Regions from separate parts of the Bacillus sp. PK6-013 genome, predicted to be linked through region 1. Evidence: predicted binding sites of a transcription regulator. Region 1 holds the regulator's gene; each other region holds the start of a gene.
The links. The regulator LexA, encoded in region 1, represses DNA repair genes until DNA is damaged. The targets are predictions, from matches to a motif close to CGAACATATGTTCG.

Region 1 (7,431 bases):
TATTGCCGTCTTCAACATAAAGCACTTCCCAATTCATCGCTTCAAAACGCTGCTTCACATTTTCAGAGAATGAGCGGTTTAATTCACCGTCAAGCGAAATGTCATTTGAATCATAAAGCACGATGAGACGGCCGAGTTTCAAATGTCCCGCAAGCGAAGCCGCTTCCGATGAAATTCCCTCCATCAAGTCTCCGTCACCGCAAATGCTGTATGTATAATGATCAACGACGCGATAGTCGTCACGGTTGTAAGTTTCCGCAAGGTGACGTTCAGCAAGCGCCATTCCGACAGCCATTCCGATTCCTTGGCCAAGCGGGCCTGTCGTCGCATCTACGCCCGGAGTATGTCCGAATTCCGGATGTCCAGGCGTTTTGCTTCCCCATTGGCGGAAATTCTTGAGGTCTTCAATTGAAACGTCATATCCGCTTAAGTGAAGCATGCTGTACAGAAGCATTGATCCGTGTCCGGCGGACAGCACAAAACGGTCCCTGTTAAACCAATTCGGATTTTCAGGGCTGACATTCATCATTTTTGTCCAAAGCGCATAAGCCATCGGAGCAGTCCCCATCGGCATGCCGGGGTGACCGGATTTAGCTTTTTCAATCGCGTCTATGGAGAGTGTTCGTATTGTTGCGACAGATTTTAATTCAATCGTTTTCATTATGATCCCCTTCCTGTATGGACTCTACTTTCTTATCATAAATCTACCCATCGGTTTTCACAACCATTTCAGCTCAAAAGCAGTGAAAAATGACGAATCTTTGCCTTCATTTTAAATTGTAGTATATACAAAAAGGGAATACGATATCGGCGTATTCCCCAAATTAATGCAATCGGCGGTTTCTTTTTTCCTGTTTGAGCTTTTCAGGCGTCACATCATTACCTTCAGGGTCAACAATCGTCACAGTTTTCAACGTGTTTTTCATAGACGCGCGGACGCCTTGAAGATATTCCTGGCGAAGCTTCTGCTGTTCTGCTTTTTCTTCGTCTGTTAAAGATCCGCTCTTTGCTTTTTTGGCAAGCTCGTTAATTCTGGCTATTTTTTCATTAGAAATCATAAGATACTCCTTTGATTCGGTATATATCCATCATACTACTAAATCCGCTTTCGTTTGACAACAGATTAGTCTGCAAGGCCGTCCTTATACTCCTGGTAGCGGCGGTGAACGGTTGCTTTTGAAATGCTGTATCCGAACCCTCTCAACACGGCTGCAATCTCCGCAAACGTCAGCTTGTTCTCCCTGAGCCTGACGATTTCTGAAAGAGGCGCTTCGATCCGCTCTCTCCCGCCGCCTTCATTGCGGTGTTTCAGATTCCTCTCCGGGCGGTAGCCGTTTTCGACCGCCTTCTTCATTCCCCGCTTAATCTTCAGGTTATGTATTTTCCGCTGGTATTCTTCGACAATCCCGACAATCTCCAAAACCATCGAATCCGCTTCGGAAAGCTCAAGCTTTCCCCGGTGAGCCAGCGTGTAGATTTGAACGCCTTCTTTATATAAACAGTGAAGAAGGGCAATTTTGGCATTCCCTCTTCCAAGCCGCGTATCATCCTGTATTAAAACCGCGTCAATGTCTGATGTTTTGATTTCCTCGAGCAGATCGAAGACGCCGTCGCGGTCCATCTCATATCCGCTCGCCTGTTCGGAAATGACGTTCACGACGTTCATCCCGTGCTCAGCGGCAAGCGACTGGAGCTCTTCAGCCTGCCGTTTTAATGAGGTTTCCTGCTGCTCCTTCGCAGTGCTTACCCTGGTGTAAATAATCGCATTCATGGAAATCCCCTCAATCATTTATTCTACAACTGCAAGCTGATATTGATCGGAGTGCTGTTTGGCTACCGGCAGGACCAAAACATCGCCCGGTTTAATAACGGATGTCGGCAGATTGTTTTTATCGGCGACCCATTCGATGAATTTTTGTTTGTCAGCGGGTTTTCCGCCTTTGATCCGGTCGGCCAGCTCCCACAATGTATCGCCTTCCTGCACTTCTATTTTAACATATTGCTTTCTTTCTTCGATTTTACCGGCAAAAGACACAAACAGAATACAGCAGCTGATCACAGCAGTAAACAGACTGACAAAAATCAATGATTCTCTTTTCATATCCATCACCCCAGAATGTTTGTTCGGTTTTATGATTTCAGTATACATACGAACAAATGTTTCTGTCAATCGTTTTTTTCGAACCTATGTTTGTACTCAAAGGAAAAACATGCTATAATCTAGCTAAAATCGACGTTTTGAGGTGCAAAAAATGACGAAGCTATCAAAAAGACAACTTGATATTTTGCGTTTCATTAAAGAAGAAGTGAAACGCAAAGGCTATCCGCCTTCCGTCAGGGAGATCGGAGAAGCGGTCGGCCTGGCGTCAAGTTCAACGGTCCACGGCCACTTGGCAAGGCTTGAAACGAAGGGATTGATCAGAAGGGATCCGACGAAGCCGAGAGCGATCGAAATTCTCGATACAGAGGAAGAAATTCACATTCCGAAAAACCAGGTTGTCAATGTCCCGGTCATCGGAAAGGTGACGGCCGGTACGCCGATTACCGCAGTCGAAAACATTGAGGAATACTTTCCGCTTCCAGACCGCCTGGCGCCGCCGGATGAGCATGTCTTTATGCTGGAGATCATGGGCGAAAGCATGATCGATGCCGGAATTCTTGATCAGGATTATGTGATAGTCAAACAGCAGAACACCGCAAACAACGGAGATATCGTCGTTGCGATGACCGAAGACGACGAAGCGACTGTTAAGCGGTTTTTCAAGGAAGAAACCCATATCCGCCTTCAGCCGGAAAACCCGACGATGGAACCGATCATCCTCCAGAATGTGACGATTCTCGGAAAAGTCATTGGCGTATTCCGCACGGTTCATTAAAAAACGGACTCATCAGCAAAACCGCCGGTCGGCGGTTTTTTTTCGCACGAAAAAACAGGCTCACATCCATACGGAAATGAAGGATGCGAGCCTGAAACAGAGGGATTGATCATATGCTTACATTACCATTATCCCCCAAACGAGTTTTCTTGTCAACAAAAATGTTTCCTTGAGGAAACATTTTTCATTGTCTCCCTTTTATCGAACGATAAACAAAATTCTCGTCCCGTCAGCGTAATCGCTCAGCCTGTTCCCGACCCAGGAGCCGGCTCCGCGGTTATCCGATGAGCTGACATATCTGACCGACGCTCCTTTTCCTCCTTCTTCACACATGGCCATCGGCCATTCGTCACGGTCAAAGCCCGGCTTAGTCGGAATCCCTTTTAATGATTCCTGACGGCGCTTATCCGCTCCAGATCTTTCAATTGTGCAGACATCTGAATGGCCCGCTTTGATCGCATCGCTTATATGAGCACCGGTTTCAGGATAGCGCGATGCCGGAAAATACAATACGTCATCATACCTTGCAACGCCTTCGGCATGCTGAGAAGAATATGCAGCCCCTCCCGAAAGCCCAAGCAGCACCAATGCGGAAAACAGCAGATGAATCGCCCATTTTTTGATCATGACAAAAACAACCTCCTCTTGTATATGCTGGTGTCACTAACAGATTAAGAGAGAATTGTTTTTGCTTTTCGGGCTCTTTGTGAAAAAGACGTTTAGATTGTGTAAATAAACGTAAGTTAAATGCTCGGGTCATACCCGTGAAAAACTGCATGTGCTTTTTGCGTCCGCTCTAAACGTATACACGGCTGCCATCAGGAAACATGCGGCAGCCGGATATGCAAATTTTTTCATCGTTGTATTTTTTAAAAATGATTCATTCACACAACAAAAAAACAGGCGGAAAATTCGCCTGTTTATACGGCAACTTCAAATGTCAGCTTGTCGCCGTGCTTATAGTCAATTAATTTAAAATCATCGATTGTAAAGTCATAAAAGTTTTTGATGTCCGGGTTGATCCACAGCTTCGGCGCTTCATATTGCTCGCGTTTCATCTGAATGTTTAAATTATCGATGTGACGGGTATAAATGTGACAGTCGCCGATATTGAAGATGTATTCGCCCAGCTCATAACCGAGGACTTGGGCGATCATGCGCTGCAAGACGTTATATTGGAACACATTGAACGGGTTGCCAAGCGCCATGTCATTGCTTCTCGCTCTTACTTCCAAAGAGAGCTTTCCTTCTTTCACATACCATTGCGTCTCATAGACGCAGGGCGTCAAAGCCATGCCGTCCAAGTCATCGGGATTCCACAGCATGGTCAAATGCCTGCGTGAAGACGGATTATGCTTTAACTGATGGAGCAAATAATCCACTTGATCGGTTTTCTGCCCGTTAACCGTTCTGTTTTTCTTCGCTAATTGATAGCCGTAGGCTGCTCCGATTGTGCCGTCTTCAAGCCGCCATTGATCCCAAATATGAACCCCCATATCGTTCAGAACTTGGACATCATTGGATTTCAGCTGCCAGATCCAAAGCAGCTCTTTGATGGCCGTTTTCCACGCCACCTTCTTCGTCGTCAAAATCGGCACTTCCGAATTGTCAAACCGCATTTTTTCGCTCATGATGCTCAGCGTATGAGCCGGCGTTCCGTCTGAATCCCACTTCGTCCGGACCTGATATTCTTCATCGGAGATCCCTGATTCAATAATTTTTTGAATGATAGCATTGTATTGCTGGTCATAATGGCTCATCTTATCCTCTCCTCTTTCCACATGATATGTATAAAATGAGTTTTTTTCAAGGTTTAAGATCATGCGCGGGTTTGATAAATCTCCAACGCTTTCTTGATAACATTTTTATCGTATCCAGTGACATCATGGATTTTCTCAGTCCAGCCTTCGATTGTGTCCGGCTTCGCTTCTCTGTATAATCCTTTGCTCGTGCTAAGATATATGTCCCAGCCGCTGAATTCCCAATGCGCGATTTCATGTTGAAACGGAATTCTGCATTCCAGTAATGGCGCAGGCTTCAATGCCGCTTGCGAGTATTCAGCCGCCTCCCAAAAAACGGACATGTCAACAGGGTCTGTAGAGTAGTCTTGAGTTGACACCTTTCCGTTCGGCCGATGGTAAAGAACCTTAACTCCGCCGGTTGTCGGCTTGACTTGAATTTGTGCTGCCGGGAAAAAACCGTCCAGCTTTTCACTGGTATAATCTTCACATTCGCAGTCGATCAGAATCGGCTGCAGCCATTGATCTCCCAGATCACATAAAAAGCGCCGTCCTCTTTCATCAAGCGCGATGACTGCGGCATGCGCGCGTTCTGTTTTGAACGAACGGCCGATTGGAAAAGCTTCCACTCCGTCTTTTGTAAACTCGTCCAGCAGCCAAATCGAAAGGTCAAAGCAATTGCCGGCAATGCCGTACTCTTGGTGGTGTTCCTTCATCATTGAGACGTTCCGCTGTTTCTGATCCCCTCCCTGATGATAAAACCATGCCTTTGTCAGCGTTTCCATCGGAAAAGCGTCGAATCTTCTCCACGTACGGAGAATGGCATCCGGAGCAAACATCATCTCCCCCCCTGTCCAGAAGCGATTGTTAACACTATTATATACGGGCGACCGAGACGAAAAAAATCCCTTAGCAAGGGATTTTTTCGTTTTATTTTCCTTTCTCATCAGTCGGAATCTGGATCAGGGAATTCGATCCTGTCGCTTTAGGCATTTTTCCGTCCCATTTTTGGATCCATTGATACTTGATCATTTCATCTGACATCGATTTTTTAATAATTTCATTATACTCGGCAATACCTTGGGCTTCGATCTTTTTCTTTTTCGCTTCCGCTTCGGCGATCTTCAGCTCTGTCTGCGTTCTTTCCAGTTCCTGCGAAGACTTCACGCGCGCGTCAATCGCTTCCTGGGTCGCTTTATCAGGCTTTGGCACACCGAGTGTTAAATCGTCAATGACAAAGCCGAGCCCCTTCATATCATCTGCAAATGTTTTTTGGATTTCTGCGGCGGCATCAGATGATTTTTGTCCGTATGTATCAATGACGGAGTATTTGGAAATCGACTTTCTTGCAGCGTCCCACAGCCTTGTTTTCAAGTAGCTGTTTTCGATTGATTCAATATCGACCGCTCCGAATTTATTAAACAATTCTACGACTTTATCAGGCTGAACGACATAGTTGTAGGCGATGTCCATTGAGATGTTTTTGCCGTCAGAAGTAGCCACTTGAATATCCTGATTGTTTACAGTCTGCATCCGCACCGGATATCTTGTGACTTTGTCAAACAGTCCGACTAAATGCCAGCCTTGATCAAGCGTTTCCGATTTCACCCCGCCATTCGGGGAATAAACGACGCCGACATATCCGTTCGGAATTTTCTCGATGAACAAGGAAGCTGTGAATCCTCCGATAATTAAAGCAACAGCGACAATGATTCCGCCGAGCAGCGTTTTGTTTTTATTCTTCTTTGGTTGTTTTTCATTCATCTTTGTCATCCTCCAGCGTTTTCTTTATTTTGCTCGCCCCGCTTCCGACTTTTTTAAAAAGCGGGCTTAACATAAGCCATACGCCAAACCCTATAATGGATAGCAATATGATCGAACCAATCATGACTTTCACTTTTGTTTCACCTCTTTTGCATTTGTTGATTGATCGTATGACTAAATAAAATCATTTCACTTATGTTTACGTTCATATGAACTTAAAGTTTCATTTTTTTAAAATGTAATAGAAAAAATTTTATCATTGCAATTGCGAAATCAATGGCATCGTTAAAGGATATGTCGGATATCTTACTCTTTATGCCGCGTATATCATGGCGTGTTTGCAGTCAAATGAAGACGAAGCGGCATGCCGAACCAACTATCAGCTGGGCACATACTAAAAAAAGAGCCAAATGATTGGCTCTTTTAAAAATATTAAATTCAATTATTGTTGATTGCCCTTTTTAACCCATTCAGCTACTGTCACTGTGCGTTTAGCTTGATGTTTCACTGCAGCTTCCACGTCTTCAATCATCTTCCCGTTTTGATCGACTGTAACACTCGTTCCATATGGATTTCCGCCAGCCCCGAAGAGGACAGGATCAGTGTATCCCGGAGAAGCAATAATAGCTCCCCAGTGCATCATTGAAGTATATAAGGACAAGATTGTTGCTTCTTGACCACCATGTGGATTTTGAGCGGAGGACATTGCGCTTACAACCTTATTTACTGTCTTTCCGTTTGCCCAAAGTCCGCCTTGTGTATCAAGAAACTGTTTCATTTGGGATGCCATATTGCCAAAGCGTGTTGGTGTACTGAATATAATAGCATCTGCCCACTCTATATCTTCTGAGGATACGACTGGAATGTCCTTTGTTGCATCAACAGTGGATTTCCACACTTCATTTCCCTCAATGGCTGATTGCGGAGCCAATTCTTGTACTTTTAAAACTTTGACCTCAGCACCTGCTTCTTCTGCACCTTCTGCAGCCCATTTGGCTAATTGATAGTTTGTTCCGCCCATACTATAAAAAACTACAGCTAATTTTACATTT
Region 2 (7,431 bases), 590 kb from region 1:
AGAGTCCGCGCAAAAACAAAACGATCAGCCTGTCAACGTGCAAAAGGAAATCACAGTGACAGCAACTGCGTATACGGCAAATGACGGGGGCATTTCAGGCATCACAAAAACGGGAGTCGACCTGAATGCGAACCGTGACGCTAAAGTCATCGCGGTTGATCCAAGCGTGATTCCGCTCGGTACGAAAGTATATGTGGAAGGCTACGGCGAAGCGACGGCTGAAGACACCGGAGGCGCCATTAAAGGCCATAAAATAGACGTATTTATTCCAGATAAAAAAGACGCTTTCAATTGGGGCGTCAAAACCGTAAAGGTCAAAATTTTAAACTAATATCAAAAAATGCAGGAGGCGCTTCATGCCTCCTGCATTTTTTTGATGGATCGATGTTTATGCTGGATGATGTTCCCCGCGACTGCTTTTCACAAAAACCGAAATCACAAGAGCAGCTGCTGCAAAGACGATAGCTACGAAATAAACCATATGAACGCCTTCTGTCATACCTTGCATGTGCAGCTCCTGACGGCTGGCTCCTGAAGAATGCGCGATAAAGCGATTCGAAACGGTCGTCAGAATTGTCGTGTACAATGCCGGACCGATGGCCCCTGACACTTGATTGACCGTATTCATAATCGCCGAGCCATGCGGGTACAGCGGTTTGGGCACCTGGTTTAAACCGAGCGTCATGATCGGAGCCATCGTTAACCCGACGCCGAGTGTGAAGCCGGCGTACAGCATCATTCCCGCCGCCATCGGCGTATCGCTTGAAATATTCGTAAACAGCGAAAGGACGGCAATCACAATGATCAACCCGGTGATCAACAGCGGTTTAAAGCCAAGCTTATCAAACAGGCGTCCTGCAACAAGAGATGTCATCGCCAGGACAAGGCCGCCCGGCAGCATAAGAATGCCTGTATAAAGCGGTGACAGCTCAAGCGCCATCTGGAAGTAAAGCGGCAAAATCAGCATCATCGAAAACTGCAGCATCATCACGATCCACATCAGGATAACCGAGACGGAAAATATTTTTGACTGAAACGGCCTCATATCAAGCATCGGCACTTTCAATTTGAGCTGGCGCATGACGAACAATATTAATCCGATGACACCGGCTGCCAGTCCGATGATCACTTTCGGACTGCTCCAGCCTGCAGCTTCCCCGGCGTTGCTGAAGCCGAAAACGATTCCGCCAAACCCGACAGTCGATAAAAGAATAGATAATATGTCAATTTTCGGATACGTCAGTTCGGTTACATTTTTCAGGCGGAACGCCGCATAAAAAATCATGAAAACCGATACTGGCAGCATCATGAAGAAAACAACGCGCCATGAATAATGCTCGACAATATAGCCTGAGATGACCGGACCGATCGCCGGGGCAAATAAAATAACGAGCGTGAGGATTCCGGTCATCGTTCCGCGTTTTTGCGGCGGAATCAAAGTCAATATCACATTCATCACAAGCGGCAGTATCAAACCTGTACCTGAGCCTTGGATGATCCGTCCGGCGAGAACGAGCGGGAAGACCGGAGCGATTCCGGCCAGAAAGGTTCCCGCTGTAAACAATGTCATCGCAGACAGAAACAACTGCCTTGTCGTAAAGCGCTGCATTAAAAACGCGGTAATCGGCACAGCGATGCCGATCATGAGCATATATCCGGTTGACAGCCACTGAGCCGTATTCGCTGAAATGCCGAAATCGTCGATGATCTTCGGCAAAGCCACATTCATAACCGTCTCATTAATCAGAGCGAGAAAATTTCCGACGATTAAAATGGCGATAATCATGAAGGAGCCTTTTTTAGCATGTTCCATTTGCATTTCCCACCCTTTATGATCGTTTTAGTAAAAAAGGAATTTGTTCGGCGGCTGCACTGAGGGGCCGACCGTTTTTTTTCGTCACTGAGAGCACATACGCACCCTCAATCATCGCCTGTATCGCGACGCTCAGCGTCTCGGCCGTTTCCGGCGCGTAGCCTGACTGGAGCAGTTTATCCTGATAGACAAGCTGCCAGTCTTGATAAACCTGTTCACAAGTTTGGCGGAGCCTTTCGCTGAACGACCACGTTTCTGCGGCGACGGATACGATTGGAATATCATCGTTTTCTTCCATGATGTATTCCTCGATTCCGTCAGCCATCATCTGGATATAAGATTGAAACGCCTTGACAGGATCAGCTTCTCGGCTGATCGCTGACAATATATACGCTTTGATTCTTTCCCCGGTTAATTGAATCGCCTCTTGCGCCAGTTCTTCTTTGCCGCCGGGAAAATAATAATAAAGCGATCCCCGCGGCGCTCCGCTTTCGGCTGTGATTTGGCTCAGACCTGTGGCATGGTAGCCTTGTTTGCGGAACAATCGTGAAGCCGCCCGCAATATTTTGTCGCGGCTGCTCATTTTTTCTGCCATCCTATCATTCCCTTATGATTTTATACTGATCGGTCTATATAATTTTAACGAAAAAAAAGACCTTTTTTGAAGGCCTATTTTAGAAAAAGGACGATTTGTCCATATTCGGTTCACCGGGAATCCGCTGAAGGCTTCAGAAAGCCGGCAAGCAGCGGCGCCACAGCGATCACTGCCAAGATCGACAAAAGGCTGTCAGATATGAGGTGAACAAAAGTGGAATTGATGGTATAGAGTGCGAGCACCGTTAAATAAACGGCCAAAAAAACGTAGCCGAAGATTTTCTTGCGGAACGGTTTTTTGAGTTGAATAAAAAGAAACATTCCGGCCATTAAAATGATAAACGTCACAGTTCTATTCTCCCTTCGCGAATGTTTCTCAATCCTCGTATGTCCGGTTTCTTTCTTTGTTGTCTTCAAATGCCAGCTGAATGACGAATAAAAACAGACAGGCGATGATTTCCACATCCAGCGGGATGGTGATGCTGTCCATCAATTCATCAGCGAGATGGATGGCAAGCCACGTAAAAAAACATTCGATCATAAAGGTCACGGCTTTATGACCGATCATAAAGCTCAAAATCTTTTCCGGGATTTCAAACAGCGCACCGAGGCCAAAGGATAAAAGGATATACCAGAAGAGCGACCAGGGCGATTCGTATGTCACGCCGAAAATCGCGAAAAAGCCGGCAACGCCGAAATAATAAGACCCGAATAAGAGCGTAAACACAGTGAGGATCAACAGAAAGATCATAGTCACTGCGAACATGGTACCGAGAGTTTTTTTAATCATTAAACATTCATTCCTAATCATGCAGTGTATATTCATGATATCAGAAAAATATCCGGTTGTGAGTTATTAATGAGATTTTGGGGTTAAAGTTTGTGTGGAAGGGGGGAGTGGAGAGAGCGTTCTGAAAAATTCCTAAGGTGTTTTTCGAGACCTAATTAATCGCCATATATCATATTTGGAGCGTTTTCATAAGGGCTGCAAAGAGGATAGGATCCCAAATGAAAAAGGCTGTCAGCCGGCAACCTTACTTTGTTAATCATATTTCGTATTTGCTTGTTCTAAAACCGACGTGTTTACTAGAAGAATTATTTTCGTGCCTTAGGTGATTTTCGATTTTGGTTCAATTGCTTTAATCTTTTAAATCTCATAAAGAGATTTTTATTTTCCTAGAGGGAACATATTTACAACCGCTGCGACTCCCGGTACACTACATAAAAACAGGACAGGCAGGTGCAAAAAATCAAGAGATGAAGCAGGCTTTAACTGACCAATACGGCAGCTTTACAGAGATGGCAGAAAATGAAATAGAAGGAACCGATTATTCGGTGGCTGCGCGGGATGCAGGGAGCGCACTGCTTGTGATGGCTCCCCACGGGGGCGGGATCGAACCGGGCATCAGTGAAATTGTCAGGGCTTTTGCAGCGGGTTCTTCGGTTTATTTATTGGAAGGATTGAAAAGGCGCGGCAATAAGAGTCTTCATGTGACAAGCGCCCATTTTGACTGCCCGCTTGCCGTGCGAATGGCTGCAGGACATCGATACATACTGGCGTTCCACGGATATGACGAGCCTTTCCGCCGGCATACGCTCATCGGGGGGACAGATCGAAGGCGCGCCTTGTTGTTTGCGGAGACATTGGAGAAGCACGGATTTTCTGCGGAGCTGGCGGCTGAAAGGGGATATCTTTCAGGTACAAACCCTGCAAGCATCAACAATCGCTGCCAAACAGGGTTAAGCGTGCAATTTGAAATCAGCACTGCCCAGCGGAAGGCGATGTTTGAGCAATTCACATTAAAGGGCAGGCGAACGTCTCAAAATGAGGTGTTTTCCCGCTATGTCAAAGCTTTGAAGGCAGGAGCCCGCATCGCATATGGGCCGAGTGCAGCCGGGAGCTGAGCCGGCTGTTTTTTATTTTCTCAGCATATACGCCGGCCGGCTTTCTGCCGCGACCATTTTGCCGACGCCGTTTGCCGTTGTGTACGGGCGGCGGGTTTCCCGGCGGTAGCGTGCAAGTTCGTCTTCTTCTTTAAGGCGAGCAGCATTCGCTGATTCGCTCTCTTGGGAAAGGCTCGCCATCCATGCCTCATGAAACTGGATCCCGGCTTGCCGTTTTTCAAAGAGCTCGATCCGTTTGACAGCGAACGATTCCGTGACTTTAAAGAGGTCGGCGATCATTTTAGCGGCTTGGCATCGCAGCTGGGGAAAATCCATTTTTAAAAGCATAAAAGTAGGGACGCAAAAATGGTACATAAATTGATTGGCCTGGAATTCCTGCAGCTCCCTGAACATCTGATTCATATAAAGCTGGTTTCCCGCGTGCTTTAATACGTGGCATAACTCATGGGCAAAATCCTCCCACTGCTTTTCCTTTGAAAGGCTGCTGTTGAGAATGATGCTGTACATGCCGTCATGCTTAATCATCATGCTGTTGACATTTTCATAGTGAATCCAAATGTTAAAATGAGCGGCTATGCGATTCATATCAATGTGGTGGGGTTCAAAAAAACCAAACTTTTGATACATATTTTTGACGTATTCTTCTAGGTGAGATAAGTAAAACTTCAATACGAGACACCCTTTCGAACAAATGTTCTGTTTTTAGCGGGAAAGAAAAGCCCGTCAAAGGGGCTGTCATGTTTTCATGCAGATCTATCATATACGATGAGCAGCCTCTTTAGCAAATCTTTCCCTTTTTTATCGTCTTAACTATTAAATCGGCGCTCACCAGGTAACGTTTAATAGAAATTCCTTTTTTATCCGTTTTGTTTATCTCCGGGCTTTCGTTTTTTCTCTTTTTCTTTTAAGTATTGAATGAACTCGATGGCCTGCTGTCTGCTTTCGGGGGAAAATTCCTGCATGTCTCGGTATGCAATTTGCAGATCCGGATCTGCGATTTCGTCTTCAATCGTTTTTTTCTTTTCCGTTCCTGTCAACAGATAGTCAATCGTCACTTTATAGTAATCGGCGAGTTTTTTTAATGTTTCATAGTCCGGCTCGCTTCTTCCGTTTTCGTAATGGGAGTAGCGGGCCCGCGATACACCGATCTGCTTTGCAACTTCTTCCTGTGTCCGTTTTCCTCTCAGGCTCTTCAGTCTGCCGCCTAACATAGAATGACCTCTCTTCCTCAATTCGGCATGTTTATCTCTATTATAGATACAAAATGTATCGAAATAAACATATGATAAAAAAAGTATCAAAAAAGCATTGATGATAAGAAGTGTATCATATATAATCAAATCATCAGATACGTATTGTATCAAAAACAGGGAGTGAGAACATGTGCGAAAACGGTTGATCGAAGAGCGTTTTAAGAGGGGATGGACCCAAAAGCAAGTGTCGGAAAGGCTTGGACTCTCCGAGGTTTATGTTCGCAAAATCGAAAGGGGAACACGCAATCCCGGCAGAGAAACGATGCTGAAATTCGAAACGCTTTACTCAGTGCCTGATCGATTGCTGTTTCCCGATCTTTTTCAGGTCTGTTTGGATACATATTGTATCAACGGAACTCTGTATGAAAGAAGGCGATGTCATGAATCTTGAACATCCGATGGTCACACACATTCGAACGCACGGCTATCCAAAGGAAGCCGACAGAGAGCAAATGCGAAGACATGGCGGACCCGCCGGATATCCACAAGGAGGCAGAATGGGTAAAATTGTGATTTCCTACAGCTCAGACCGTTTTGATCAATGGCGGCTCGGCGAAGCCGGGGGATTCATCGCTTTTACGAAAGACGGAAAGCCTGTATTCCAATTCGATCGTAAAGGCCAATACGAACGGTATCTCAGACTGAACCGCAGAAGGCAGAAGGAAGGGGGAAGATGAATGTCCCGTCCGCTCGATCAAAGCTATCCCTTTTCCGTTTACTCAGGGATTTTAACACCTGTGCACTACGAGAAAATAGGCAATGCCATTTGGCTGTTTTTATGGTGCATCAGTTCAACAACTAAGGAAATCGAACGCGATGGGATGACATGGGGCATCGTGCTCGGCAACAAACCGCTGAAAGCCGCAGAATTGGCTCTTCAATTCGGCGTCAACGAAAAAACGGTTAGAAGATGGCTCGCTCTTCTCGAACGAAACGGCTACATTGCAGTCACAAGAGCGCCTTACGGAATGATTTTGTCAGTCAGACATTCAAAGAAATTTGCCTATGCCAGCCATGTCCGGTCAGGCAGTTCTGTTCGGACAGAAGAGACTGGCCGTGCGGACATCCTTGTCCAATCCAATAAAGATATCACACAAATCAACACAAAACATAATATGACTTCCATAAAAACAATAGCAGACCGATTTGCCGCCCTTAGGTCTTTGCAGGAAGGAAAGCCTGTCCATCCCTCGTCAAAAGACTACCAGGCCATCGCCCGGATTGTCGCCCGCGGAGTGTCTCTTCCGCAAACAATCAAATGGCTTGAACAATGCTTTGAAGAGTATGAGGCGCGGCGCCGAAGCCGCCATGAAACGATCAAGGTCTTCAGCTACTGTGAAAAATATATAATCGGCCGGCTGGCTGAAGCGGAAGAGAAAACAACTGTCAGGAGGGAGAACAATGTCCAAAAGAACAATCGAAGAGATCATGGACGAACTGAGAAACAGGAGCTGTCTATCACAGGGGGACAAACCGGAAGAATCCGCCGCAAAACGGTATGACTGTCCGAAATGCAAAGATGAACTTGGATTTATCGAACGGCGCGGAACGATGGAAGTATGGGTATCATGCGCCTGCCGCGAATGGCGGAAAGCGCAAAAGCTGTTGAAATCGAGCGAAATCACCGAACAATTTAAAAACTTAAATTTTGCTCAGTTCAAGACGAAAGGAAAACACCAATCTGTAAAAGAGGCGTATGAATGCGCCGTTGAATATGTACAAGCTTACCGGGACATCCGGGAAAGCCGCAAAAACAGCATCGCGTTCTTGGGACGACCCGGTTCAGGGAAGACGCATTTGCTGACGGCCGCCGCCAATGAGCTGATGAGGAAGCATTTCGTACCCGTCCTTTATTTTCCTTTTGTC
Region 3 (7,431 bases), 530 kb from region 1:
TCATATTTGTTTTTGGATGAGATATCAAACGGGCTTGACTACCGGTCCATGATGGAGCTTCAGGCGCTGATCAATGACTGGTCGAGCAGGATGACGATTGTTGCCGCCGGCCATCAGTTTGAGTTTTATTCTTCAATCGTCGATCAATTATACGTGTTGAAAGACGGTTCAGCTATCCACATAGACAATTTTAAAACGAATGGAGCAGAATTGGGCGATGTCTATAAAGAATATTTATAATATTTTCAAAAAAGAGCTTGCATTTCAATCATATTCTAAAATGCTCGTCATGTTATTGCTTCCTCTATTATTCATTTCATCCGGATACATATATGTACATTATAAAAATACAATTGACAGCTATCAGCAGTTTAAAAAGACTGAAGACGAATATAAAGAACTCGGCATCGATATTAAGCAGGCGCTGGCGTCGCCCGTCAAGGTGAAGGAAGGGGAGCTGAAAAGCGAGGATGGCGACGGAGAGATCGTCGAAAATATTTTAAGGTTTGACTATGAGAATTTCGTCTTGTCCCTCCATCATCTGGAGCCCAGGCAGTCGGTTATCATGACGCTTGAGCTGATGGGCTTCATCATTTTTCCCTTGGCTTTTACGCTGTATGCCATCTATATCTCCTCTTACGACATCAGGTTCAAGACGGTGAAAGTGAAAGCTGTCAGCCATGATTGGAAATCCGTTCTGCTGGCCAAACAGTGTTCGGTTTACATGGTGATGGCTGCCGCCGTGATCGCCGTTGTATGTACGGCATATGTGTCAAGCTTCGTCTTTTATTCCCTGGCTTCAAGGGCCATACCGGTCGGCGAGTTCACAATACCCGCTGTTTCAAAAAGCAATATCCCGCTTCAGCTCGTTGTCGTTCTGGCGGTCAGCTTCATTTTTTCGACGGTCGGATTTTATTTGGGCGTCCTCTTCAGAAGCTTTATTACGCCTGCTTTGCTGTATATCGTTTACAGCCTGCTTATCCCTGCTTTGGGGAGATTCGATTTGAAAAACCTGCTGTCTAATCTCGGGCATGCGGTTTTCAGTTTCAGCGGCGGCTTTAAACTGTTTACACCGGTGAAGGTGGACATGATTCCGGTCGTCATCATTTTAGCCGCATCTGTCGGCTTGCTGTCTGCGGTTACTTATTATATGGCGCACAGGCAAAGCAAATATGTCGTTTGAAAAAAGAGCGCAAGTGCCTGCGCTCTTTTTTTGCAAGCGACGGATGCCCGTTGGCTCAGGTTTGGCAGGCGAGTGTCAAATAGTTGAACAACAGAATCTGCCGTCTCTGGATGAGGCGGTTGTTTTGATTGAAACCTTGTTCCTCGTAAATATTCGAAAAATTCTATATAATAATAAAGCGGTCTCAGGAATTCATGCACTTTTTAGTAAACAGCTTTTGAACAGAGGGCAGGTGAGTATAATGACGAATCAGGATTTGAATTTGCACACGTTATATACGAGTCATACCCGCGATGCCTGGGCAAATCTTGGCGGGCATATGGCGGTAGAAATGACCGAAGAGGAAGTAAAAAGGCTTGAAGGTTTAAATGACTATCTGTCTTTGGAAGAAGTCGAAACCGTTTATGTTCCGCTGGCGAGGCTGCTTTATTTACACCGGACAACTCAATATGAACGGAACACCCGGGTGAACGGTTTTTTGAACCATCCTCACGCGGCCAAAATTCCGTTCATCATCGGGATTGCCGGAAGCGTCGCGGTTGGAAAAAGCACGACGGCCCGCATCATTCAGACGGTGCTCTCCCGTTTGCAGGAACGGCTGAAAGTCAGTCTGATCACAACCGACGGTTTTCTTTATCCCAATGCGGTGCTGACAGAAAAACAGATGATGTCGCGGAAGGGGTTTCCGGAAAGCTATGATGTCAAAGCATTGCTTGAGTTTTTAAACGATTTAAAATCCGGCAAGGAAATCGTTCGCGCACCCGTTTATTCCCATTTAACGTACGACAGATTGGAAGGGGTTTACGAAACGGTTGAACAAGCGGATATCGTCATCATCGAAGGCGTCAATGTGCTGCAGACACCGACGATCGAAGACGACCGGACAAAACCGCGGGTTTTCGTTTCCGATTTTTTTGACTTCTCAATTTATGTGGATGCCGAAGAAGACCTCATTATCAAATGGTATCTTGAACGCTTTCGCATGCTCAGAGAGACGGCATTTCAAGATCCGAGTTCTTATTTCCATAAATTCAAAGACCTTGCGGACGAAGAAGCGGACCATATGGCAAAGTCAATATGGGAGACCGTCAACCGTCCGAATTTGTATGAGAACATTCTGCCTACAAAATTCCGGTCTGATTTAATCTTGAGAAAAGGCGAAGGCCACAAGGTGGAAGAGATTCTCGTCAGACGGGTGTAGAAGAGGAGGCTTGCATGATCCATCATATTGAACTGTATGTTTCAGATTTGGAAGCGTCGAAGCGCTTTTGGGGCTGGTTTCTCGGAGAGCTCGGCTATGAGGTTTTTCAACAATGGGAAGACGGGATCAGCTGGAAAGCAAACGGCGCCTATCTCGTGCTTGTGCAGGCGAAAGAGCAGTTTGTCAAAGCAGGTTATCACAGGTGCCGCGTCGGTTTAAACCATCTTGCTTTTTACGCGGCATCCAAAGAACAGGTCGACGAAATGACAATGAAACTGAGGGAGCGGGGATGCCGCATTTTATATGAAGACAGACATCCGTTTGCCGGCGGAAGCGGGCATTATGCCTTATATACCGAAGATCCCGACCGCATCAAAGTCGAACTTGCGGCGCCTTGAGGCGGGCGTCCGCCGGAAGGCCGGCCTTTGAACGAGCCGGCCTGTTTTCAATTAATGCTGCATCGTTTTTTTCGAACTTAATTTGACTTTTGCTTCATCTATTTTGAGCTTCCGGAAGGCTGCCACCAGGAAAGGAACGCCGCAAATGGTGACAGCGGACAGGATTGCAAAAGTGAAAAACGGCTTTTCCGCTCCAAAGGCGTCCAGCAGCATTCCCCCCGCCCAAGGGCCGATCACGCTTCCCAGCTGGGTGAAGCCTATAGCCCCGAAGTAAGTGCCTTTCAGCTCAGGCCGGGCAATCCGGTCGACCAGTAAATCCATCATCGAAAAGAGAAGCACTTCCCCGATCGTAAACACGATAATGATCAAGACGATGGACCATAGATCGTGGAAAAACGAGAGGCTGAACAGGCTTCCGCTAATCAGCACATTTCCGGCAATCAGCGATAAAATCGGTGAAAACCGTTTGGCGATATGTACGATCGGGTACTGTACGACAAGCACGGCCAAGGCATTCAGCGTCAGCATCATACCGAACACTTTCGTCCCGTCTTCGATGAACGGGCTGGCCGCCATGTATTGTGCGAGCGTGGATGTGAAGTGGGAATACCCGAATAAACAAAGAATCGAACCGATTAGTGTAATCGTAAATACCCGGTCTTTTTTTGTCACCTCCAGCGCTTCCCGCACTTTTATACGCTTATTCCGCTCAGTTGCCGGTACGGTGTGGTGTTTAAATTGAATGACCAGCACCGCCGCATAAATAAAATAAATGAAAGCCGCAATGAAAAACGGCAGCGTCGTTTTCGAAGATCCGAGGTACAGGCCTAAAAGCGGACCGAAGACGACGCCGAGGTTGATCGCGGTATAGCGGAGATTAAAGACGAAAAGGCGCGTTTCGGGTTTGGATACGTCTGAAAGCAGCGCTCTTGAAGTCGGTTCAAACAAAGCGCGGCATAATCCGTTTAAGGCATTCATGACAAAGAATGTCCAGACATGATCGGCGAGCGTGAAACCGGCGAACACGAATGTCCAGCCGAAAATCGAAACGAGCATGATGGTTTTCCGGCCGAACCTGTCTGATAAGTACCCGCCGTAAAAGCTTGCCGCAATTCCGATCAGAGAGCTCGCTGCAATGACGGCGCCGGCAAAGCCGGAAGAGGCGCCTTTCACTTGTGTCAAATAAATTGCTAAAAAAGGGATGCTCATGGCTGTGCCCATACGTCCGAAAATGGTTCCGACAATAATGGTCCAGCTGAGCGGGTGGATGTTCTGCCATTTTTGTTTCATGAGAAACTCTCCGTTACGTTTTTATTTGTTTATCATACATGAAACAAATGGCGGTGAATAGAGGAATTTCTATATGCTGGGTGATCAAAAGGAGAACAAGCCTTGATTTGTGACATAATCATAGATGACATCTTCGATATGGGCATGCAGCCCCTCATTCGGTTCCTCGATCCGCCTTTCCTGCAAAGCCATCTTCAGGATTTCTTTTTCGCCGGGGCTGAGCGGATCGGTTGCAACATTGCGTCCGTACTGCTTCAGCGCCTGTCCGAGCATTTTTTCAATCAGTTTCTCATCCATTTGTCTTTCTCCTTTAGGAGCGCTTTTTCTTTTATCTTACTAGGAAAAAACGAGGTTCTCAAGGGAGCTTTCAATTTGAGTCATTAAACCGGATGCGGCAGCATTCCGAACTGGAATGATCCGCCATGTCACCTTCTTTCCAAAGAAGGTGTTTTTTGTTGCTTTCAGCCAGGATTTTCTTTGGATAAAATTACGCCTGGAAATCGAACGTATATTCGGAGTATAGTATTCATACACTAATTGTGCGAACATCAGTTCTTTTTGGAGGGAGAGAGATGGATTACGGTCAATATCCGTCGCGTTCGGTTTTGTGCGTTGATATGCGGAGCTTTTATGCAAGCTGTGCCGCAGTCCTGCTCGGACTTGATCCGATGACTTGCCTGCTGGCGGTTGTCGGAAACACGGAGCGGCAGGGGAGCATCGTTCTCGCTGCTTCTCCGGCTCTGAAAAGAGAGTTCGGCGTGCAAACGGGAACAAGGCTTTATCAGCTGCCGGATGATCCGCGCATCAAGCTGGTCAATCCAAAGATGGGGCTGTTTGTCCGTGTTTCTACAGAGCTCACCCGGCTGTTCTGCCGCTATGTGCCGCCTGATGCCATTCATACGTACAGCGTGGATGAAAGCTTTATTCAGGTGGACGGTGTTGAGAGCATGTGGGGAGACGCCCGAACGATTGCGATGAAAATTCAAGATGATATGGAAAGGGAGTTTGGCCTTCCCTGTGCTGTCGGAATCGGACCGAATCTGCTGATGGCAAAGCTGTGCCTTGACCTTGAAGCGAAAAAATCAGCAGACGGAGTGGCCGTTTGGGGCTACGAAGACGTGAAAACGAAGCTGTGGCCGCTGTCTCCGCTGCGCCGCATGTGGGGAATCGGCTCCAGGCTGGAAAAGACGTTAAACCGGATGGGGATTTTTACAGTCGGTCAGCTGGCTCACTATGATCTCAAGCGGCTTGAGAAAACATTCGGGGTGATGGGAAACCAGCTCTATTATCACGCTTGGGGCATCGACCTTTCAGCGATCGGAGCGCCGCTCTTGGAGGGGCAGGTCAGCTATGGAAAAAGCCAGATTTTGCTTCGCGATTATCCGAATCCGGAGGAAGTCAAGCATGTCATTCTTGAAATGTGTGAAGAAGTGGCCAAAAGGGCGCGCGCCCACCGCCAGGCGGGCCGGACCGTCAGTCTTGGCGTCGAATACAGCCGCGATGAGCTTGGCGGCGGGTTTTACCGTTCAAAAACAATGGAAAGCCCTTCAAATGTCACCCTTGATCTCTACCATACATGTCTGGCATTGTTCGAGCGGTTTTATGCCGGCAAAACGGTTCGGAAAATTTCCGTCTCTTTGTCCAATATTCAAGACGACACCAATATGCAGCTTGATCTTTTTCGTCCCGATCAGGAAAAGAAGCGGCAGCTCGGGTACGTGATGGACGGCATCAGAGAACGGCACGGATCAACAGCGCTTTTGCGGGCTGTTTCCTATACAAACGCCGGGACGGCCCGGCTGCGGTCAAAATTGGTCGGAGGCCATCAGGCATAGAAAGGAGAATCATTTATGCTTCGCGACAGAGGCAGTATCAAATGGGTTTCCATGATGCTGCCTGAGCACGTGGAATTGCTCAGGGAATATCATGAAAGCCTTCAAAAACTCAAAAAACCGATCCTGGATGAACAAAAATATGAAGAATTTAATGAAATCATTTGTGAAGCGATGGCAGAAAACAGAATGTTGCAATTTGCCTATTATCGGCAGGGGGAAGTGAAAACGCTGGCCGGCCGGATTCACTATGCCGACGCCCTGAAAAGGGAGCTGCGGATCGTAAGCCGGGCGGATGAAATATGCATTTTAAAGATGGAGGATATCATTGAGATTGAATACGATTGTCGTTTATAATAGAATCAGTATTCGGAGGTGGATAAAATGGTAAATGACATTCATTTGCCGACTGCAGCGTCTCATGCAAAGCCTGTTATCTTGAAAGGCGATACTTTGCATGAGGCGGGGTTATAAACAAATCGCCTAAAAAAAGCAAGGTATCATTTCTGATCATCCGGCTTTGCACCTTATTTTTAAATATAGATCCATAAATAAGGAGCTGGCAGAAATGAAGACACCTTTTATCAGAAATGACCAATATAATTTTATTAAGTTTCAAACGGACAGCCTTGTTCAGGGACATGCGAACATCAATGACGAAAACGTACTTGACGCTTTGAAATGCAATGCGCTCGATCAAGTGTTCAACCTGTTTCCTGATCTCAGCAGCGATCAAAAGTCTTTGCTGCAGAAGATGGCAGAAGTGGAAGACAGCGGTGAAGCGATGCGCTTTTTAGCCGAATTAAAGCCTCATGTCATTCCATTTCAGCGTATAACAGTAAAAACCGCTAAAAAGCTATTTTCTAAAGTGAAGAAGTTAAAGACGCCCGATTTTGAACAGATGGATTTCAGCGGATATTCCTACCTGGGATGGAATGATGCAGGATCAGGCAGAAAGTACATGATTGTGGATGCCGGCGGAAAGCTGACCGGAATACACGGCACCATCAAATCCAGCAATAAAAAAGGAATCTGCGCGATATGCAACAGGACCGAAGAGATCGGACTGTTCATGGCCCGGGTGAAAAGCGGGAAAGAAACCTATACAGACAGAGGCAATTATATTTGCTGTGACAGTGAAACATGCAATCAAAATGTGATGACGCTGGATCATCTGAACCATTTCGTCGCACAATTAACGAAAGAATAAACGAGAACCCCCCGGCTAAGCTTTAGCCGGGGGGGTTTTATGATTTGGCTTTTAGCCTGCCTCTTTCGCAGCACTTCGCTCTCCGAAGAGACGGGTGGTCAGCCCGGGAACAGCCATACATAAGAATACGGAACGTCCAAGGCTGAATAAAAGAAAAGCGAGCCACAGCCCATGGTTTCCGAAAGCGGGCACAGCGGTAAAAAAGGCGGCCAGGAAGACGAGAACAGCCAAGAACATTGAATTTCTGACCGGGCCTATTTCAGTCGCTCCTGTAAAAATCCCGTAAAAAACGAGTCCGAAACTTGCGGCCAAAGGAA
Region 4 (7,431 bases), 120 kb from region 1:
CGCAGCACTTGCAGAAAGGCTGTCACATACATACGGCATTCACGCCGAAATCATTCACGGCGACCTATCCGACCCCGGCGGCGCAAAAGCCGTTTCCGCTTCCATCGGCGGGCGGGCGCTTGACGGCATCGTCTTAAACAGCGGTCAAAGCTTTCGCGGGCTTGTGACAGACATGACTGATGAGGCTGTGCAGGACATGGTGCAGCTCCATGTCTCAAGCCCGTTTCTGTTGACGAGGAATCTGCTGCCGGCGATGATCAGGAAAAAATCCGGCGCAATTGTAGCTGTCAGCTCCATTTGGGGTGAAACAGGGGCGTCGTGCGAAGTTTTATACAGCATGACAAAAGGCGCACAAAATGTGTTTGTCAAAGCCCTCGCAAAAGAGCTTGCGCCAAGCGGCATCAGAGTCAACGCCGTTTCTCCGGGCGCTGTGAAAACAAGGATGATGGGCTCGTTTTCAAAAGAGGAAGAAGAGATGATCGCCGATGAGATTCCGATGGGAAGGCTCGCCGAAGCCGAAGAGGTTGCGGACGCCGTGCTGTTTCTGCTCTCGGCTAAGGCATCTTATATCACGGGTCAAATTTTGTCAGTTAATGGCGGCTGGCATTGTTAAAAACATGTATAGTTTGCGGTCCCCCAGAGAATAATAAGGCTGTAACTTCAAGAGAATGGAGGGGCCTGATATGTCCGTACTGGATAATTGGGATCAGTGGAAAAACTTTTTGGGCGACCGTTTGAACTATGCCCAAGAAAGAGGAATGTCAAACGAAACCATCTCAGATCTCGCATATGAGATCGGCGATTATTTGGCCGGTGAGGTTGATTCAAAAAACCATCAAGAACGAGTGCTCGCGGACCTTTGGAGCGTGGCTTCCGAAGAAGAGCAGCGCGCCATTGCGAATGTGATGGTTAAGCTTGTTGAAAACAACGGCTCGCATTAAGGAGAGAGTGTGTTCACTCTCTCTTTTTTATAGGCGCGGCTTTGTCAGCGGCACCGCTTTTGTTGTTTGCTTTCCGCCCCGATAGGGTAAACATCATCCAGGCGCCGTTACAGCGGGTTTTTCCCGATTATGGGAAACGGACGTTTTTCTTATTTAATCACAACATTCTGCTTTCTAATTGAGACAAAATGCTTTATGATAAAGGAAGGTAAATTTTTGCCACGATGATGGGTAGGGAGGTTATCATTTGGCAAAGCTCGAATGGTACTTAGAATATGAAATACAAGTCAACCGTCCCGGACTTCTGGGAGATATATCCTCTTTATTGGGGATGCTTTCAATTAATATTGTGACCATTAACGGCGTCGATACTCAAAGAAGAGGCCTCTTGTTAAAATGCCGTCATATAGATCAGATTAAGCGACTGGAATCGATTCTGAACACGATGGATACGATTAAAGTGACGAAGCTCCGCGAGCCGAAGCTTCGCGACCGTCTCGCTGTAAGGCACGGCCGCTATATCCAGCGGGATGCAGACGATAAAAAAACGTTCCGGTTTGAACGCGACGAGCTTGGCTTGCTTGTCGATTTTATGGCTGAGCTGTTTAAAAAAGACGGGCACAAGCTGATCGGGATCAGGGGAATGCCCCGCGTCGGCAAGACGGAATCAATTGTCGCTTCAAGTGTCTGTGCAAGCAAAAGGTGGCTTTTTGTTTCTTCGACACTGCTGAAGCAAACGATCAGAAGCCAGCTGATTGCCGATGAGTACAGTCCGGAGAATGTTTTCATTTTGGACGGCATTGTGTCGACGAGAAGAGGATCTGAACGCCATTTGCAGCTCGTCAGTGAGATCATGCGGCTGCCGGCGACCAAAGTTGTCGAGCATCCGGACATTTTCGTGCAAAATACGGAATATACGATGGACGATTTTGATTACATCATCGAATTGCGTAACAGCCCCGATGAGGTGATTACATATGAACATGCTGAAGAACCGCAGATGTTTGACCATTCAGGTTTTTCCGGCTTTGATTTTTAAAATGGAAGGTGTTTGTTGTGACTGAACTAGGAAATCGGCTGAAAGAAGCCAGAGAGGAAAAAGGGATGTCATTGGACGATCTTCAGGCGGCCACAAAGATCCAAAAAAGGTATTTAACGGCCCTTGAAGAAGGAAACTATGATATCATTCCGGGAAAATTTTATGTGCGGGCTTTTATCAAGCAGTACGCCGAAGCTGTCGGCCTCGACTCGGAGCTCTTGTTTGAAGAGTTTAAAAAAGATATCCCTAATTCTTACAATGATGAGGTTTCTGAGAAGCTTTCTTCAATCAAGCCGCAGAGAGAGCTGCCCAAGTCTGCCTCAAAAGCGCTTGAACTTTTGCCTACCCTGCTTGTGGCAGCCGGCGTTATCGTTGTGATCGCGATCATTTACGTCATCGTTCAGGCTGTAAACGGCGGAGGCAACCAGCAGGCTGAAGAGCCTAAGACAGAGGAATCGCAAAGCAAGTATGACGTCTCAAAAGATTCCCCGCTGACAAAGGGAAATCAACAGAACACGGATGCGCAGAAAGACAGCGCTGAAGGCGACAAAGAAAAAAAGGATCAGCAGTTTGATGAGAACGACAAGCTGACCATGAAAGCGACCGCAAGCGAAGGCTCTTCCACAACTTATGAAGTATCAGGATCCGACAAGCTGGAGCTTGAAGTAAAGGCAAACGCAAACTCATGGGTCAGGGTGCGCGACGAGAAAGGAAGCTCCCTTAAAGAAGGAATGATGAAAAAAGGAGAAACCTTTCAAAAGAATATTACCGATCAATCGCAAATTGATTTGCGGATCGGATATGCGCCGGGCGTTGAAATTAAAATCAACGGAGAAGTTCTTTCTTACAAGCTCGATCCTAAGACTGTGATGACACAAAACATAACGATTCAAAATAAAAAGGAGGAAAAGTCATCTTAATTGCACAGATGACTTTTTCTTGCGTTCATCATCATTAGGAAAACATACATATCTGGAGGAACCTTTATGTTTAATCTACCGAATAAAATCACGCTTTCTAGAATCGCATTAATTCCTGTTTTTATGGTCATCATGCTTGTGCCGTTTCAGTGGGGGGCTGTCTCTTTCGGCAGCGAGTCGATTCCGGTCACCCATTTGATCGGCGCACTGTTGTTTATTTTTGCTTCTGTCACCGATTGGGTTGACGGCTATTACGCGAGAAAGCTGAACCTTGTAACAAACTTTGGAAAATTTCTTGACCCGCTTGCAGACAAGCTGCTCGTGTCTTCCGCTTTAATTATTCTGGTGCATTACCATCTTGCTCCGGCCTGGATGGCCATTGTCATTATCAGCCGGGAATTTGCCGTAACGGGACTGCGGCTCGTCCTTGCGGGAACAGGGGAAGTCGTCGCGGCCAACATGCTTGGAAAAGTGAAAACATGGGCTCAGATCATCGCCATCTCTGCTCTTTTGCTTCACAATCTTCCATTTGAGCTTGTATCCTTCCCGTTCGGATCGCTTGCTTTATGGGTGGCTGTCTTTTTCACAGTCGTATCAGGATGGGATTATTTCGCTAAAAACTGGGATGCTTTAAAAACATCGAACTAAACGTGGGGAAGTGGAAACAATGAAGTTGGAAAGAAAAGCGGAAATTATCGCTGTCGGTTCTGAGCTTCTGCTCGGACAAATCGCTAATACAAATGCTCAGTTTATCAGCAGGCATTTGGCCGAAATCGGCATTAACGTCTTTTATCACACGGCGGTGGGAGATAACCCTGAACGCCTTAAACAAGTCATTCAGACAGCTCAGAAAAGGTCTGACTTCATCATTTTTTCGGGAGGCCTCGGACCGACGAAAGACGATTTGACAAAAGAAACGATCGCTGAAGTTGTCGGGCGCCCTCTTAAGCTCGACGATGAAGCCTTCGAATCGATTCAGGATTACTTCAGAAAAACGAACCGGGAGATGTCGCCGAACAACCGCAAACAGGCGTTGATCCTCGAAGGATCCGATGTTCTGCCGAACCGCTTCGGGATGGCTCCGGGAATGCTGCTTGAGCATGAATCGCGCTTTTATATGCTCTTGCCGGGACCTCCGAAAGAGCTGGAGCCGATGTTTGAAAACGAAGCGAAGCCGCTGATTTTGGAAAAGCTCGGCTCGAAGGAAAAGATCGTGTCAAGGGTGCTGCGGTTCTTCGGCATCGGAGAATCCCAGCTTGAAACCGATTTGGAAGATCTCATCGATGCGCAGACTAATCCGACAATCGCCCCGCTTGCGGCCGACGGGGAAGTCACGCTCAGGCTCACGGCAAAGCATGCGGATCCGAAGGAGACAAACCGCTTGTTAAAAGAAACGGAAGACCTCATCCTGGAGCGGGTCGGAGAGTTCTTTTACGGGTATGATGATACATCTCTTGCAGAAGAGCTTGCGAAAGCATGCAGGAGCAAGGGAATGACCTTGGCCGCTGCGGAAAGCTTTACAGGCGGGCTTTTTTCCACCTGGCTGACGGAAATGAGCGGCGCTTCCGAATATTTCAAAGGCGGTGCCGTCTGCTACACAAACGAATTGAAAGTTTCAGCGGCCGGCGTTGCTGAAGACACGCTGCAGCGCTACGGTGCGGTCAGCGCGCAATGCGCAAAAGAGCTCGCCGCAGGCATCAGAGTCAAAACAGGAAGCGATATCGGCATCAGCTTTACTGGAGTAGCCGGGCCGAATACGCAAGAAGGCCATCCGGCAGGAAAGGTGTTTATCGGCATCTCCGTGAAGGACCAGGCTGAAGAAGCGTTCGAATTTCAGTTCGCCGGATCCAGGTCTGCGGTGCGAAAGCGTTCTGCCAAATACGGCTGCCATCTGTTGCTGAAAATGATGGAAAAATAAGCGGAAACCGGATTTTCGGTATATCTTTCTTATGAAAAAAGTCATTCCATTTTAGGAGATCGATTTTTTCCTCTTAAAAAAATCGAATATGCGTTCGCTTTTTTCTTGGCAAATCCGCGCAAACAAGGTATAGTAGATATAGCGGAAGTGATAAAGGAGGAAAATAGAATGAGTGATCGTCAGGCAGCCTTAGATATGGCGCTTAAACAAATAGAAAAGCAGTTTGGTAAAGGTTCGATTATGAAACTCGGCGAACAAACTGAAACGAGAATTTCAACAGTTCCGAGCGGTTCTTTAGCGCTCGACACGGCTCTTGGAGTGGGCGGATACCCGCGCGGCCGGATTATTGAAGTATACGGGCCTGAAAGCTCCGGTAAAACGACGGTGGCGCTTCATGCGATTGCCGAAGTTCAGCAGCAGGGCGGACAGGCGGCGTTTATCGACGCCGAGCACGCGCTCGACCCCGTCTATGCACAAAAGCTGGGCGTCAACATTGATGAGCTTTTGCTGTCACAGCCTGATACGGGCGAGCAGGCGCTTGAAATCGCCGAAGCTCTTGTCAGAAGCGGAGCGGTGGATATCGTTGTCATCGACTCTGTGGCAGCGCTTGTGCCGAAAGCTGAAATCGAAGGAGATATGGGGGATTCCCACGTCGGTTTGCAGGCCAGACTGATGTCTCAAGCGCTTCGTAAGCTTTCCGGAGCGATCAATAAATCGAAGACCATCGCGATCTTTATTAACCAGATTCGTGAAAAAGTCGGCGTCATGTTTGGAAATCCTGAGACGACGCCAGGCGGAAGAGCGCTGAAATTCTACTCTTCTGTCCGCCTTGAAGTGCGCCGCGCAGAGCAGCTGAAACAAGGCAACGATGTCATGGGGAACAAGACGAAAATCAAAGTCGTGAAAAACAAAGTGGCCCCTCCATTCCGGACTGCCGAAGTGGACATTATGTACGGGGAAGGGATTTCAAAAGAAGGAGAAATCATTGATCTCGGAACAGAGCTTGACATCGTTCAGAAGAGCGGTGCATGGTACTCTTATCAGGAGGAACGTCTTGGACAAGGCCGTGAAAATGCCAAACAGTTCCTGAAAGAAAACAAGGACATCCTTTTGATGATTCAAGAGCAGATCCGGGAGCACTACGGTTTGGACACTGGAGGCGTTGTTCCTGCTCAGGAAGACGAGGCCCAAGCTCAAGAAGAACTCGAATTTTAATCATGAAACATGTGAAAGGCTGCCGGCCCGATCGGCAGCCTTTTCCTTTCATCTGCGCATTCAGACGCAGCTCCTTTGTCCATCACCTTCATCCGCGCCGTTTGAAAAGGCGCTTAATCCGGAAACGTTAAGACCGTAAGCTTGACAAGTATTTCCCACACAATTACAATGAAATTGTATCACTTGTTTTTCTTAACATGATTGATAAACATTTAAACTTGACAAGGGCTGTGAAGCCGCTTCACTCCCTGTGAAGGTTCTGTATGTTGAGAAGAAGTACAATGTACATGCCGACACTTACTTTTAGCAAGACAAGTTCATAGCAAGAGGAGGTGAAAGTTATGAATCCTTTAGCAATTCTCATCTCCATTTTGCTGAGCCTATTCTGTTTAGTTGTTGGCTACTATGTTCGTAAAATCATTGCCGAAGCAAAAATTTCAGGTGCGCGAAATGCAGCCGAACAAATTCTTGGAGACGCAAAGCGGGATGCTGAAGCGTTGAAAAAAGAAGCCCTTCTTGAAGCAAAGGACGAGATTCATACGCTTCGGATAGAAGCTGAACAAGAAGTTCGTGAAAGACGAAATGAGCTTCAAAAACAAGAAAACCGTTTACTTCAAAAGGAAGAGAACCTTGACCGAAAAGATGAATCATTAGATAAACGGGAAGCGATGTTGGAGAAGAAAGATCATTCTCTGAATGAACGACAACAACATATTGAAGAGATGGAAAGCAAAGTGGATGAAATGATTCGTATGCAGCAGTCAGAGTTGGAGCGTATTTCAAGTCTGACGCGAGATGAAGCGAAGCAAATCATTCTGGAACGGGTTGAAAACGAGCTTTCCCATGACATCGCGATCATGACGAAAGAAAGTGAAAATCGAGCGAAAGAAGAGGCTGATAAAAAAGCGAAAAATATTCTTTCATTGGCTTTACAGCGCTGTGCGGCAGATCATGTGGCCGAGACGACGGTTTCAGTTGTCAACCTTCCAAATGATGAGATGAAAGGCCGCATTATCGGACGTGAAGGACGTAATATCCGTACATTGGAAACATTGACGGGGATCGATCTGATCATCGACGATACGCCGGAAGCCGTTATCCTTTCAGGATTTGATCCGATCAGGCGTGAAACAGCCAGGATCGCTCTTGATAAACTCGTTCAGGATGGCCGCATTCATCCTGCCAGAATCGAAGAAATGGTTGAGAAATCCCGCCGTGAAGTGGATGATTACATCCGCGAAATGGGTGAACAGACGACGTTTGAAGTTGGAGTTCACGGTCTTCATCCCGATTTAATCAAAATCCTCGGCCGCTTGAAGTTCAGAACGAGCTACGGACAGAATGTACTGAAACATTCAATGGAAGTGGCGTTTCTGACAGGCCTGATGGCTTCAGAGC

Region 2: the regulator LexA is predicted to act here: its motif matches at 4,997-5,010, upstream of M1E03_RS14775 (ImmA/IrrE family metallo-endopeptidase).
Region 3: the regulator LexA is predicted to act here: its motif matches at 4,574-4,587, upstream of M1E03_RS09010 (Y-family DNA polymerase).
Region 4: the regulator LexA is predicted to act here: its motif matches at 4,902-4,915, upstream of recA (recombinase RecA).

The regions. Positions count from the first base shown of each region.
Region 1 covers NZ_CP096417.1:2,324,576-2,332,006, forward strand. The annotation lists gene tkt (transketolase) at 1-661, opposite strand, end outside; gene M1E03_RS11615 (DUF896 domain-containing protein) at 825-1,058, opposite strand; gene M1E03_RS11620 (YneB family resolvase-like protein) at 1,124-1,771, opposite strand; gene yneA (cell division suppressor protein YneA) at 1,790-2,101, opposite strand; gene lexA (transcriptional repressor LexA) at 2,253-2,876, shown strand; gene M1E03_RS11635 (NucA/NucB deoxyribonuclease domain-containing protein) at 3,075-3,503, opposite strand; gene M1E03_RS11640 (thymidylate synthase) at 3,797-4,636, opposite strand; gene M1E03_RS11645 (hypothetical protein) at 4,696-5,457, opposite strand; gene M1E03_RS11650 (prohibitin family protein) at 5,546-6,379, opposite strand; gene M1E03_RS11655 (hypothetical protein) at 6,372-6,512, opposite strand; gene wrbA (NAD(P)H:quinone oxidoreductase) at 6,822-7,431, opposite strand, start outside.
Region 2 covers NZ_CP096417.1:2,919,127-2,926,557, reverse strand. The annotation lists gene M1E03_RS14805 (3D domain-containing protein) at 1-331, shown strand, start outside; gene M1E03_RS14800 (DHA2 family efflux MFS transporter permease subunit) at 389-1,813, opposite strand; gene M1E03_RS14795 (TetR/AcrR family transcriptional regulator) at 1,830-2,408, opposite strand; gene M1E03_RS14790 (hypothetical protein) at 2,519-2,755, opposite strand; gene M1E03_RS14785 (regulatory YrvL family protein) at 2,784-3,197, opposite strand; gene M1E03_RS14780 (poly-gamma-glutamate hydrolase family protein) at 3,665-4,312, shown strand; gene M1E03_RS14775 (ImmA/IrrE family metallo-endopeptidase) at 4,325-4,981, opposite strand; gene xre (HTH-type transcriptional regulator Xre) at 5,170-5,523, opposite strand; gene M1E03_RS14765 (helix-turn-helix transcriptional regulator) at 5,696-5,956, shown strand; gene M1E03_RS14760 (hypothetical protein) at 5,946-6,242, shown strand; gene M1E03_RS14755 (helix-turn-helix domain-containing protein) at 6,243-7,067, shown strand; gene M1E03_RS14750 (ATP-binding protein) at 6,967-7,431, shown strand, end outside.
Region 3 covers NZ_CP096417.1:1,791,001-1,798,431, forward strand. The annotation lists gene M1E03_RS08980 (ATP-binding cassette domain-containing protein) at 1-240, shown strand, start outside; gene M1E03_RS08985 (ABC transporter permease) at 218-1,183, shown strand; gene coaA (type I pantothenate kinase) at 1,425-2,384, shown strand; gene M1E03_RS08995 (VOC family protein) at 2,399-2,782, shown strand; gene M1E03_RS09000 (MDR family MFS transporter) at 2,834-4,072, opposite strand; gene M1E03_RS09005 (YqzH family protein) at 4,157-4,369, opposite strand; gene M1E03_RS09010 (Y-family DNA polymerase) at 4,645-5,907, shown strand; gene M1E03_RS09015 (YolD-like family protein) at 5,923-6,261, shown strand; gene M1E03_RS09020 (FusB/FusC family EF-G-binding protein) at 6,473-7,114, shown strand; gene M1E03_RS09025 (MATE family efflux transporter) at 7,166-7,431, opposite strand, start outside.
Region 4 covers NZ_CP096417.1:2,446,386-2,453,816, reverse strand. The annotation lists gene ymfI (elongation factor P 5-aminopentanone reductase) at 1-613, shown strand, start outside; gene M1E03_RS12345 (DUF3243 domain-containing protein) at 684-941, shown strand; gene M1E03_RS12340 (YmfK family protein) at 1,189-1,980, shown strand; gene M1E03_RS12335 (helix-turn-helix domain-containing protein) at 1,998-2,900, shown strand; gene pgsA (CDP-diacylglycerol--glycerol-3-phosphate 3-phosphatidyltransferase) at 2,967-3,548, shown strand; gene M1E03_RS12325 (competence/damage-inducible protein A) at 3,568-4,818, shown strand; gene recA (recombinase RecA) at 4,987-6,033, shown strand; gene rny (ribonuclease Y) at 6,375-7,431, shown strand, end outside.